One region of the Azospirillum mesophilum genome, then DNA from elsewhere that is predicted to be linked to it. Evidence: riboswitches for the same ligand, from Rfam matches in the RefSeq annotation. Region 1 holds a riboswitch; each other region holds the start of a gene.

The links. Region 1 has a riboswitch for thiamine pyrophosphate ahead of thiO (glycine oxidase ThiO). Riboswitches for the same ligand answer to the same signal wherever they lie in the genome.
Region 2: linked by a shared signal. The riboswitch ahead of ACSVC7_RS26840 (ABC transporter substrate-binding protein) and the one ahead of thiO (glycine oxidase ThiO) in region 1 are both predicted to bind thiamine pyrophosphate.
Region 3: linked by a shared signal. The riboswitch ahead of thiC (phosphomethylpyrimidine synthase ThiC) and the one ahead of thiO (glycine oxidase ThiO) in region 1 are both predicted to bind thiamine pyrophosphate.
Region 4: linked by a shared signal. The riboswitch ahead of ACSVC7_RS14620 (ABC transporter ATP-binding protein) and the one ahead of thiO (glycine oxidase ThiO) in region 1 are both predicted to bind thiamine pyrophosphate.

The regions. Positions count from the first base shown of each region.
Region 1 covers NZ_JBPXMQ020000002.1:350,671-353,873, reverse strand. The annotation lists gene ACSVC7_RS03830 (thiazole synthase) at 1-226, opposite strand, end outside; gene thiS (sulfur carrier protein ThiS) at 274-483, opposite strand; gene thiO (glycine oxidase ThiO) at 480-1,646, opposite strand; TPP riboswitch at 1,638-1,741, opposite strand; gene mgtE (magnesium transporter) at 1,787-3,203, opposite strand, start outside.
Region 2 covers NZ_JBPXMQ020000042.1:5,773-8,975, reverse strand. The annotation lists gene ACSVC7_RS26845 (methyl-accepting chemotaxis protein) at 1-710, opposite strand, end outside; TPP riboswitch at 930-1,027, shown strand; gene ACSVC7_RS26840 (ABC transporter substrate-binding protein) at 1,087-2,208, shown strand; gene ACSVC7_RS26835 (branched-chain amino acid ABC transporter permease) at 2,333-3,203, shown strand, end outside.
Region 3 covers NZ_JBPXMQ020000022.1:87,530-90,732, reverse strand. The annotation lists gene ACSVC7_RS20680 (IclR family transcriptional regulator) at 30-848, shown strand; TPP riboswitch at 1,186-1,296, shown strand; gene thiC (phosphomethylpyrimidine synthase ThiC) at 1,392-3,203, shown strand, end outside.
Region 4 covers NZ_JBPXMQ020000013.1:97,824-101,026, forward strand. The annotation lists gene ACSVC7_RS14610 (acetoin utilization protein AcuC) at 1-739, opposite strand, end outside; gene ACSVC7_RS14615 (DUF1194 domain-containing protein) at 952-1,680, shown strand; TPP riboswitch at 1,718-1,825, shown strand; gene ACSVC7_RS14620 (ABC transporter ATP-binding protein) at 1,819-2,580, shown strand; gene ACSVC7_RS14625 (ABC transporter permease) at 2,577-3,203, shown strand, end outside.

The DNA of each region.
Region 1 (3,203 bases):
GGCAGCCGGCCGTGTTGGGCAGCAGCCCGACCCGGTTGCCGAGGACGTCGACGAGGCTTTCCGAATAGCCGTCCAGGCTGATGCGCCGGATGGCGACGGTGGCGAGTTCGGTGCCGCTGGCGGCCAACGCGTCCAGCATGACCTGCTGGTTCGGATAGCCGGCGGTGCCCAGGAACAGCCGCGAGCGGAAGCTGCGGCCGGCAATGGTCAGGGTGTCGTCTTGCATGGGGGTCCTCTGTCCCCTCTCCCCCTTGGGGAGAAGGACTATGGGGCTCACCCGCCCTGGACGGGGCGGATGATCTCGACGGTGTCTCCGGGGGCGAGCGGGGTTTCCGGCCAGCGGCGGGAGGGGACGACGGCGCCGTTCAAGGCCACGGCGACGCCGGACGTGCCCGGAGCAATGCCACGCCCCGCCATAAGAGCCGCGACGGTGTCGGCGGCCAGCGCTTCGTCCCGGCCGTTTACACGGATGAAGGCGCTCATGCGGCGGCTCCCTTCGGCTGGAAGCGGTCGATGGCGAAGGGCTGGATCACCGGGTCGGCTTCGCCGGTCAGGATCAGGCGGGCGATCGAATCGGCGGTCACCGGGGTCAGCAGAATGCCGTTGCGGTGGTGGCCGGTCGCCAGGATCAGCCCCTCGACCGCCGAGAGGCCGAGGATCGGGGCGTCGTCGCGGCTGCCCGGACGGAAGCCGGCCCAGCTTTCCTCGATGGGCAGTTCGGCGATGCCCGGCAGGGCGCGCCACGCGCCCTCCAGCAGGGCGAACTGGCCGCCCGCCGTCAGGCGGTCGTCGAAGCCGCGTTCCTCCGTCGTCGCGCCGATCAGCAGGCGGCCATCCAGGCGCGGGATCAGATAGGTGCCGGGCGTCCACACCACATGGCGCAGCAGCGGCAAGCGTTCGTCCATGCGGACGCAGATCATCTGGCCCTTGACCGGGCGGACCGGCGGTCGGGCGGCCGGGGGAAGCCCCTCGATGCCGCCGGCCCAGGCCCCGGCGGCCAGGACGACCCGGTCGGCCTCGACCAGCCGGTCGCCGACGCGAAGGCCGGCGACGCGGCCATTCCGCACCTCGATGCGGGTGACCTCGGTGTGTTCGTGCACCACGCCGCCCGCGCACAGCACGGCGGCGTGCAGGGCGCTGGCGAGCTTGCGGTTGTCCACCTGATGGTCGCCCGCGCAGAACAGGGCGCCGGCCACGCCGGGCTGCAGATAGGGCTCGCGGCGGCGGACCTCCGCCCCGGTCAGCCACTCCACCGGCAGGCCGAGGCCATGCTGGAACTGGTGCAGGACGCGCACCTTGGCGGCGTCATCGGCGTTGAGGGCGATGACCATGGTGCCTTCGGTGCGCAGGTCGACGGGAAGGCCCGAGGCGGCCTCCAGCTCCGCCGCGAAGGCGGGCCACAGCGCCTGGGAAGCGCGGGTCAGGGGCAGCAGGCTTTCCTCGCCCGGTTCGGTCTCCACGCAGGCGGCGAGCATGCCGCCGGCGGCGTGGCTGGCCCCGCGCCCGACGGCGCCCCGGTCGAAGACCTCGACCCGGCAGCCGGCGGCGGCGAGCCGCCACGCGATGGACAGGCCGATGACCCCGGCGCCGAGGATGGCAACGGACGGATTGGTAGACGAAGGACGGAACGAGGGCGCAGTGACCATGCGGCGGCTCCCTTCGCTGGCATTATCCAGACAGGTTCGATGGGTGTGATCTCAGCCGCGCGAGCGCATCCCGCACGGCACCCCAGCCAATGTCCGGATAATCCGCAAAGCCCCGCTTCTTGGCAACCCCAAAAAGCAACCTACAGCAGCATCGCAGCCGCAAGCCCCAGAAAGGCGAAGAAGCCGACCACGTCGGTGACGGTGGTCAGGAACACCACGCTCGCCACCGCCGGATCGACCCCCAGCTTGTCCAGCCCCAGCGGGATCAGCACGCCAAACAGGCCGGCAACGAACAGGTTAATGATCATCGCGCAGGCGATCACCAGCCCGATCATGGGCGTGTACCAGACCCAGGCGATCAGCCCGACCAGCATGGCGAAGACGATGCCGTTGATGAGGCCGACCAGCACCTCCTTCCCCACCACGCGGAGCGCGTTGGAGGAGGACAGCTCGCGCGTCGCCAGCGCCCGGACCACCACGGTCAGGGTCTGCGTTCCGGCGTTGCCGCCCATGGAGGCGACAATGGGCATCAGCACGGCCAGCGCCACGATCTGGGAGATCGTACCCTCGAACAGGGAGATCACGCCGGCCGCGACGAAGGCGGTGAACAGATTGACGGCCAGCCACCAGACCCGCGATCGGGCGATGTCGCCGATACCGCTGAACACGCCGGTGTCGCCGACGCCGCCCAGCTTGCGGATGTCGTCCTCCGCCTCCTCGTCGATGATGTGGACCACGTCGTCCACGGTGATGACGCCGATCAGCCGCCCGCCCGCGTCCACCACGGGGGCGGAGACCAGCGCGTACTGGCGGAAGAGGTTCGCCACCTCCTCCTGGTCCATGGTGGCGGGGATGGTGTCCACCTCCTCCGTCACGATGTCAGCGATGCGGACGGACCGCTTCTGCCGCAGCAGGCGGGACAGCGGCACCGAGCCGACGACCCGGTGCATCGGATCGACGACGAAGATGTCGTAAAAGTCCTCCGGCAGATCCTCCGACGCGGCGCGGACATAGTCGATGGTCTTGCCCACCGTCCAGAACTGCGGCACCGCCACCAAGTCGCGCTGCATCAGGCGGCCGGCGGTGTATTCGTCGTAGGTCAGGTTTTCCTGGACGAGCGCGCGGTCCTCCGCCGGCAGATTCTCCAGAACCTCCCGCCGGGTTTCCTCGTCCAGATCCTCGATGACGTCGACCGCGTCGTCGGTGTCCAGGTCGGCGACGGCGGCGGCCAGTTCCTTCGGCTCGAACAGCTCGACGATCTCTTCGCGCAGGTCGGCGTTCAGGTAGCTCAGCACCTCGCCGTCGAAGTCGGGGCGCAGCACCTCGATCAGCGCCTCGCGCTCGTCGTGGCCGAGCTGTTCGATCAGGTCCGCGACATCGGCGGGGTGCAGCGTCTCGATCTCGGCGCGCAGCCCCTCACGCCCGTCCCCATGAAGGCGGGCGACGATTGTCTCCACGAACTCCGGCTCGACGCCGTAGCGGCGTTCCTCCTCGCCCTCCTCCCGCAGCTGGTGGGGGCGTTCCGCCGTCTTCGGCTCATCGTCGGGGATGCGGTTC
Region 2 (3,203 bases), on a different contig from region 1:
GCGATCAGGCGGGCGTTCATGTTGGTCTGTTCGGACGCCTCGGTGACGTGCTCGCCCTCCGTCGCCACCTTGTTGGCCGCACCCAGCACCTCGTCGGCGGCGCCCTCCATGCTGGCGGCGTTGTGACGGACGAGATCCACGGCCTCGCTCAGCTCGCGCTCGAAGCCCTCCGCGAACTCCTCCATTTCCGCCGTCATGTCGGAGCTGGTGGCGGCGTGGTGGTAGACGGACAGCGCCAGCTCCGCCTCCATCAGCACGCCGCGGATCAGCACGCCGACCTCCGCCGCCGCGCGGTTGCGGTCGAAACGGTGCGCGCGGATCACATGGGCGGCCATGCGCTCCAGCAGCATGGAGTAGCCGGCCATGTAGAATTTCGGATCCAGCCCGACCTTCTGGTGCGTGCGGCCCAGCCTGCGGACGCGCTCCAGATAGGCGGAATCGAAGTTGGCGGCGAAGAAGGCGTCCCACTGCGCGCGGTGAAGGCGCTGGATGGCGGCAATGCGCTCGGGATCGGACAGCAGGGCCGCGGTGCCCGGCTGGCCGGCCATGAATTGGTAAAAGGAGGTAATCGACGCGTCGAGGACGGGGCCGAGCGCCGGTCCCAGGCTACGCAGCATCTCTTCCGTGCGCGCGTCGATCCGCCAAAGTTCGCGGTCCAGCTCCGTCGCCTCGGACTGCGGAGTTGGCGCAGCGGCTGCGGTGGGATGCATCAGGCGTCCTCTTTGGCGACGAAGCGGTTGTTCTGTCTCGTCCAATTGGTAAACCAAAGTTCAGCGATTTGCATCCCGGACGTTGGTGAAAACTTTCACGACCTATGCGGGCGACCAATTGCCGCAGGATGGATTGTTGCCTTTCCGCGCCTGGGCCGCGCGTTGCGGTTTCTTGAGTTGGCGTTTCTTGACAGGGGCAGGGCGGGGCGACACTGTGCGGGCCTACGGCTGGGGTGCCCGCTGCGACGCGGGCTGAGACAACACCCATCGAACCTGATCTGGGTCATGCCAGCGAAGGGAGCCGACCGTTCGAGGCACCGCCCCCAAAGGCTCCCGCCCTCGCACGGCTCCCCGCCGGCCAGGAGGAGACACATCCATGCGGCGGCTGCTTCCAATCATTCTGGGTCTGGCGATCACGGCGACGGGAACCGTTCGGGCGGAGACCGCGTCGGTGCCGGTTCTGGTGCCGCTGACCGGGTTCCTGTCGCTGGAAGGGACCAGCCAGCGCAACGGGGCGGTGCTGGCGCTGAAGCAGGCGCCGGCCGGTGTGACCGTCCAGTCGGAGGTGATCGACACCGGAACCTCGCCGGAGGCCGCCGTCACGGCGCTGGAGCGGGCGGCCGGCGGCCCGGTCACGGCGGTGGTGGCGAGCATGCTCGGCACGCAGATGCTGGCGATGCTGCCGCTGGCCGCCGACTACAAGCTGCCGCTGATCACCGTCTCCGGCACGGCCAGCATCACCGAGCAGGGCAACCCCTGGGTCTTCCGATTCTTCCCCGGCGACGCCGTGACCAAGGCGGCGCACGCCCGCTATGTGGTGGAGGAACTGGGCCGCAAGCGCCCGGCGCTGATCTACCAGACCACCGCCTACGGGCAGAGCGGCAAGGCGCACCTGATCGAGGCGTTCAAGGCCCTCGGCGTCGCGCCGGTGTTCGAGGAGGGGGTGGACCCTGCCGCCAAGGATCTGCTGCCGGTGCTGACCAAGGCGCTGGCCGCCAAGCCGGACGTGCTGGTCCTGCACCTGCATTCCGGCCCGACCGCGCTGTTCATCCGTCAGGCCGCCGCGAACGGCGTGGACATTCCCATCGTCGCCGGCTCCGCCATGCACCAGCCGAGCACCGCGGCCCTGCTGGAGCCCGCCGAACTGAAGGGCGTGTGCGCGGAGACCGCCGCCTCGCCCATCTCCGGCGGGAGCCCGGAGGTGGAGACCTTCACCGCCGCCTACCGCAGCGCCTTCAACGCGGAGCCCGACGCCTTCGCGCTCGGCCAGTATGACGGCACCCGCATGGTGCTGGAGGCCGTCAAGGCCGGCGCCCGGACGACGGAGGAGGTGCGCAAGGCGCTGTCGGAGGGGACTTACCGGGGGCTGGCGATGACCTACCGGTCGGACGGCAAGGGCAACATGGCCCATTCGGCGGTGATCGTCTGCTACGACGGCGCCTCGCGCGTGCCGGCGATCGTCAAGCGGTACGACAACGTGACGGGTGTGGTGAAGTGAGGCCGAGGGGAGGCTTTTGCCCCCTCCCTAACCCTCCCCCGCGTCGCGGTGGAGGGAATTTGAGCGCGTGCCCAGGCTCCTTCTCCCGCGTGAGCGGGGGAGGGTCGGGGAGGGGGCAAAGGCCTTGATCACCCTGCAACTCCTCGTCAACGGGATTGCCCTCGGCGCCGCCTACGCGCTGGTCGCGTTGGGCTTCGTGCTGGTGCTGAACGCCACGTCGGCGGTGAACTTCGCGCAGGGGGACCTTGTGATGGCAGGTGGGATGCTGGCGGTCGCGCTGGCGCCTTACCTGCCCGTGCCGGGGATCGCGCTTCTGCCGGTGGTGCTCCTTCTTATGGCGGCGCTGGGGCTTGTGCTGGCGTTCGCGGCCTATCTGCCCTTGCGGGGGCGGCCGCCGGTGACGGTCTTCATCAGCACCATCGCCGCCGGGATTATTTTGCAGAACGGGGCGTCGGTGCTGTTCGGACCGGAGCCGCGCGCGGCGGCGCCGCTGTTCTCCGGTGGGACGGTCCAAATCGGCGGGCTGGTGGTGGCGGAGCAGTCGCTGGCCATTATCGCCGTGGCGGCGCTGCTGATCGGGGCGCAGCAGTGGGTGTTCGGGCGGACTCAACTCGGCCGCCGGCTGCGCGCCACGGCGCAGGACCCGGAGATGGCGCGCGCTTGCGGCGTCCCGGTGACCGCGATGGTCCTGGTGACCTTCGCGCTGGGCACGGCCTACGCCGGGGCGGCGGGGCTGCTGCTCGCCAACCGCTATTTCGTCACGCCGACGGCGGGCGGCGACCTGATCCTGAAGGCCTACATCGCCGTGACCATCGGCGGCTGGGGATCGGTGCCGGGCGCCGTGGTCGGCGCGCTGCTGATCGCGCTGTTCGAGGTGGGGGTGTCGTCGGTGCTGTCCTACCCGGTGGCGCTGGGGATGCTCTACGCGACGCTGCTGGTGATCCTGGTCGCCCGCCCGCAGGGGCTGTTCGGGGAGGCGGCGCGACGTCGTGCGT
Region 3 (3,203 bases), on a different contig from region 1:
AGTGCCGAAGCATCGAGAGGGATGGGACCATGAAGACGCAAGCGCAGGCCAGCGGCCCGGAGACGGCCGATCGCGCGGCGAAGGGAAACCTCGTCCAATCGCTGTCGCGCGCCCTGAACATCCTGACCATTCTCGGCCAGTCGGACGGCCCGATGAGCCTCACCGCCGTGGCGGAAGCGGCGGATCTGTCGCCCTCCACCACGCACCGGCTGCTGACCACCCTGCAGGAGGAGCGCTACGTCCGCTTCGACCAGGGCAAGCGCGGCTGGGCCGTGGGGGTGCAGGCCTATATGACCGGCTCCGGCTTCCTGAAGACGCGCAGCCTCCTCGACGTCGCCCGGCCGCGCATGCGCCGGCTGATGGAGGAAACCAGCGAGGTCGTGAACCTCGCGGTGGAGGAGAACGGGGAGGCCATCTACCTGCACCGCATCGGCGGCGCCCGCGTCGCCCAGGCGGCGCTGCCGGTCACGGAACGCACGCTGCTGCACTGCTCCGCCGTCGGCAAGGCGCTGCTGGCGGGCATGCCGGACGCCCGCATCCAGACGATCCTGAACCAGCGCGGCATGCGCCAGTTCACCCGCACCACCGTGTCCTCCCTGCCGGAACTGCACCGTGAACTGACGCTGACGCGCAATCGCGGCTACGCCGTCGATCAGGAGGAGCGGGTGAACGGCATGCACTGTGTCGCCGCCCCCATCTACGACGAGAACGCCCACGTCATCGGAGCCCTGTCGCTGTCGAGCACGTCTCGCCGCATCGACAACGCCCGCGTGACGGCCTTCGGCGAAATGGTGAAACGCACAGCCGCCGCGGTCACCGCGGAGATTGGAGGTCGCGTGCCGGTTTGAGCGGCGAACGCTTTGATTGTCAGTTCACGTAGTGCTCCCAGAAAATGAACTGACCGCGTCGGCAACGGCGCGGTCTTTTTTTACTTCAATGTTTGCTTTTCCGCAGCGTGGAAAACCACCGTTGATGCTTTGCGTTCCCGGATATGTTTGGGCAATATTGGAGATGCAAAGGGTGCTTCACCCTCTGTAACGGGCGGGTTGTTGCTTCGCATTTTTTGCGAACCTCTCGGATACTGGCCGTGCTGGCGACAGCACGGCCAATTTTTTTGGTTTGCGGGCCGAACATACCCACATTCAAACTGTCGTTGACAGCGCCCTGCGCCGACCGTAAGCATGGCGATGTTCCAAGGGGAGCCCCCGATACGGGGCTGAGATGACGCCGTAGAGCGCGAACCCTTTGAACCTGATCCGGGTCGTACCGGCGTAGGGACAGGAACAAGCGGACCGTCGGAATCACACGCCCGAAAAAGGCGGATGGACGGGTCCGTTCTGCCGCTCCGTCACACCCGGATCTCCACGATCGGAATGCGATGGAGATCCAAGATGCCCGACACTCTTTCCCTCGACAATTTCACCGTCACGACCGGCCCGCTGCCGTCGTCGCGCAAGGTCCATCTCCCCGGCGAGCGGACGCCCGACCTGCGCGTCGCCATGCGCGAGATCGACGTGGGCGGCGGCGAGGCGCCGGTGCGCGTCTACGACACCTCCGGTCCCTACAGCGACCCGGCGGTCGCCATCGACATCCGCCGCGGCCTGCCGGAGCTGCGTCGCGCCTGGATTGAGGCGCGCGGCGATGTGGAGGCCTATGACGGCCGCGCGATCCGTCCGGAGGACGACGGGCTGCGCGTGGGCGAGGCGCGCGCCGTCCCGGTGTTCGACCGCGCCGGCCGCCGGCCGCTGCGCGCCAAGCCGGGCAAAACGGTCACGCAGATGGCCTACGCCCGCGCCGGCATCGTCACGCCGGAGATGGAATACATCGCCGTGCGCGAGAACCTGGGCCGCCAGCGCCTCGCGGAAGCCGCTGCCCGCGACGGCGAGAGCTTCGGCGCGTCCATCCCCGATCATGTGACCCCGGAGTTCGTGCGCGACGAGGTGGCGCGCGGGCGAGCCATCATCCCGGCCAACATCAACCACCCGGAAGCGGAGCCGATGATCATCGGCCGCAACTTCCTCACCAAGATCAACGCGAACATCGGCAACTCCGCCGTCGCGTCCTCGGTGGGGGAGGAGGTGGACAAGATGGTCTGGTCCATCCGCTGGGGTGCGGACACCGTCATGGACCTGTCCACCGGCCGCAACATCCACACGACCCGTGAATGGATCCTGCGCAACAGCCCCGTGCCCATCGGGACCGTGCCGATCTACCAGGCGCTGGAGAAGGTCAACGGCAAGGCCGAGGACCTGACCTGGGAGATCTTCCGCGACACGCTGATCGAACAGGCGGAGCAGGGCGTCGACTACTTCACGATCCACGCCGGCATCCGCTTGGCGCACATCCCGCTGACCGCGAAGCGCACCACAGGCATCGTGTCGCGCGGCGGCTCCATCATGGCGAAATGGTGCCTCGCCCACCACCGCGAGAGCTTCCTCTACGAGCGGTTCGAGGAGATCTGCGAGATCATGAAGGCGTACGACGTCGCCTTCTCGCTGGGCGACGGGCTGCGCCCCGGCTCCATCGCCGATGCCAACGATGCCGCGCAGTTCGCGGAGCTGGAGACGCTGGGCGAACTGACCAAGATCGCCTGGAAGCACGATGTGCAGGTGATGATCGAAGGCCCCGGCCATGTGCCCATGCACAAGATCAAGGCCAACGTGGACAAGCAGCTGGCGCTGTGCGCGGAAGCGCCCTTCTACACGCTTGGGCCGCTGACCACCGACATCGCGCCGGGCTACGACCACATCACCAGCGCCATTGGTGCCGCGATGATCGGCTGGTTCGGCACGGCGATGCTCTGCTACGTCACCCCGAAGGAGCATCTGGGCCTGCCGGACCGCGACGACGTGAAGGTGGGCGTGGTGACCTACAAGATCGCCGCCCACGCCGCCGACCTCGCCAAGGGCCATCCGGGAGCCCAGGAACGCGACGACGCCTTGTCGCGGGCGCGGTTCGAGTTCCGCTGGCGCGACCAGTTCCACCTGTCGCTCGACCCCGAGACGGCGGAGCGCTTCCACGACCAGACCCTGCCGGCCGACGGCGCGAAGGTCGCCCATTTCTGCTCGATGTGCGGGCCGAAATTCTGCTCGATGAAGATCACGCAGGAGGTGCGGGACTACGCCAACTCCGGCATGGCGCAGATGTCCGAAAGCTTCCGCAAGGGCGGGAGCGAAATCTACCTGCCGGACGGGCAGGCGGCG
Region 4 (3,203 bases), on a different contig from region 1:
GGAACGCCCGGCCCAGCGGCAGGATGGCGTTCGCCATCAGGTAGGCCATTTCGGTGTCGTTGAAGCCCTGCGGCATCGGCAGGTTGCGCGCCATGCCGCCCGCCCGGTCCTCCGCCTTGCCGGTGAAGGGCCAGCGCCCGTCTTCGTGAACCGACAGGGTCAGTACGCGGTCGTCGTGGGCGAAGGCCTCCTCCACCCCGTCACCGTGATGGGCGTCCAGGTCCACGTAGTAGACACGCTCGAACCCGGCGTCGAGCAGAGCCAGGATGCCCAGCACCGGCGCGTTGATGTAGCAGAAGCCGCTGGCCCGGCCCGGACGGGCGTGGTGCGTGCCGCTGGCCGGGCTGTAGACGATTCCCGATTCCCGCCCGGCCAGCAGCTGTGCGCCGAGGATCGCCGCCCCCGCGCTGATCGCCGGGCGCCGATACATCTCCGGGAACACCGGATTTTCCAGCTTGCCGAGGTTGTAGCGCTCCCCCGTCTCCGCATCGACGCGCTGCGCCTGCTCGGCCCGTTGCAGGGCCGAGATGTAGTCGGGCGTGTGGAAGCGCGCCAGCTCGTCCGGCGTGGCCTGCGGACTGTCGAGATAGACGTCGTCCGGCAGCCAGCCCATGGCGCGGCTGAGGTCCATGGCGGTGGAGACGCGCGGGATGGCGAGCGGATGCTTCGGGCCGTAGCTGGAGCCCCGGTAGATCTCGCTGCCGATGAACAGGGGACGTGGTGAAGAGTTGTTGGACATGCGCAGGAGAGGTGGCGCGGCTAAGCAGATTTGTCCAGATCGGGCCACAGGCCCGGCCTGGACAAATCTGCGGACTCTATGGTTTTGCAGGATTTCCGAGCCCGCCCATGTGGGCGGAGTTCGGAAATCCTGCTTAGGCCATTCCGTCAACGCCCCCTTGCCGCGGTCCCGATCCGAACTCTCTTGTTTTGGAAACGCGCGGAGGGGGCGGCATGTTCGGGTACCGGCGTTGGGCGGGCATGATCGTGCTGATTCTGGCGGCGACCGCGGCCCGCGCCGAGGTGCCGGTCGATCTGGAACTGGTGCTGGCGGTGGACGTCTCCGGCAGCGTCGATCCGGAAGAAGCGCGGCTGCAACGGGACGGCTATGTCCAGGCCCTGACCAACCCCAAGGTCCAGGCGGCGATCCACGGCGGGCCGCTCGGCCGGATCGCGGTGATCTATGTGGAGTGGGCCGGCGACACGTTCCAAAGGATCGTCGTGCCTTGGACCCTTGTTGGCGATCCGGCGAGCGTCGATGCCCTCGCGTCCTCCGTCGCCGAATCGCCCATCGCGTCGGCGCAGTGGACCTCGATCAGCGGGGCCATCGACTATTGCGCCCGCCTCTTCGACGACAACGGATTCGAGGGCGCCCGGCGGGTCATCGACGTGTCCGGCGACGGGGTGAACAACCGGGGACGCCCGGTGGAATGGGCGCGGGACCAGGCGGTGTCCGCCGGGATCACCATCAACGGGTTGCCGATCCTGAACGACCGGCCGAACCCCTGGGGTGGGGCGGCGCCCATCGACCTTGACGGTTATTACCGCGACCATGTGATCGGCGGCCCCGGCGCCTTCCTGGTGCCCGCGATCAACTTCGAATCCTTCGCCGACGCCATCCTCAGCAAGCTGCTTCTGGAGATATCCGGGAGAACGCCGGATGTTGACGTGGCGGGGCGCTGACGCTTGCTCGCATCTCACCGACTTGTCATAGTCGCCAAACATCACTGGGGGGAGCCGATCGTCGGCTGAGAGGTCCCGAAACGGGGACGACCCCTGGAACCTGATCCGGATCATGCCGGCGAAGGGATCAGTGAGCCCATGAACGCACCCGTCCGTCCCGAAACGCTGCACCCGCCCCTGTCCGTGACCGTCACCGGCGCGCGGCTGACCTATGGCGGGACGGCGCTGTTCTCGGACCTCGCCCTCACCGTCGAGGCCGGCGTCACCACATGCCTGCTGGGGCCGAGCGGCGTCGGCAAGACCACGCTGCTGCGCATGGTCGCCGGCCTCGCCGACCCGGAGCCGCCGACTGCGATCACCGCCGGCGACGGGCAGCCCCTGCGCGGCCGCATCGCCTACATGGCGCAGCAGGACCTGCTCCTTCCCTGGCTGCCGGTGCTCGACAACGTTCTGCTGGGTGCCCGCCTGCGGCACGAGCGCCGCGCGCCGGGGGTGGTCGAGCGCGCCCGCGCGCTGCTCGATCAGGTGGGGCTCGGCGGGCGGGAACAGGACCGGCCCGCCACGCTGTCCGGCGGGCAACGGCAGCGCGTCGCCATCGCCCGCACCCTGATGGAAGACCGCCCGCTGGTCGTGATGGACGAGCCCTTCTCCGCGCTCGACGCCCTGACACGCCTGCGCTTGCAGGACCTGGCAGCGAAGGCCCTGGCCGGGCGAACGGTGCTGATGGTGACGCACGATCCGCTGGAAGCGCTCCGCCTCGGCCACCGCATCCACGTCATGACCGGCCGGCCGGCGACCATCGGCCCGGCGCTGGAGCCTCCCGGCCTGCCGCCCCGCCCCGTCGATGACCCGGCCTTGCTGGCGATGCAGGCGGAACTGCTGCGGAGGCTGGCGGGATGAGGCTCCTGCGCGCCCTCGTTACCGTCGCGGTGCTGCTCGGCCTTTGGCAAGCCCTTGTCATCACCACCGGCGTGCCCCGCTACATCCTCCCCGGACCGCTCGCCGTGGCGGACGCGCTGCAACGGCAGGCTCCCCTGCTGGTCCAGCATGGCGCGACGACGCTGGCCGAGATCCTGCTGGGGCTCGTGCTCGGCGTGCTGCTCGGCGCCGTCAGCGCCTTCATCCTGGCGAGCGTCCAGACCGCGCGGCGCTGGCTGATGCCGCTGCTGGTCGTCAGCCAGGCGATCCCGGTCTTCGCGCTGGCGCCGCTGCTCGTGCTGTGGCTCGGCTACGGCATGGCGTCGAAGGTCGCCATGGCGGTGCTGGTCATCTTCTTTCCCGTCACCACGACCCTGTTCGACGGTCTGCGCCGGACGGAGCCGGGCTGGCTGGACTTGGCCCAGACCATGGGCGCCTCGCGCTGGTCGGTGCTGTGGCACGTCCGGTTGCCGGCGGCCCTGCCCGCCTTCGGATCCGGCCTGCGGGTCGCGGCGGCCGTGGCGCCGATCGGCGCGGTGATCGGGGAGTGGGTCGGCTCCTCCTCCGGCCTTGGATACCTGATGCTGCACGCCAACGCCCGCATG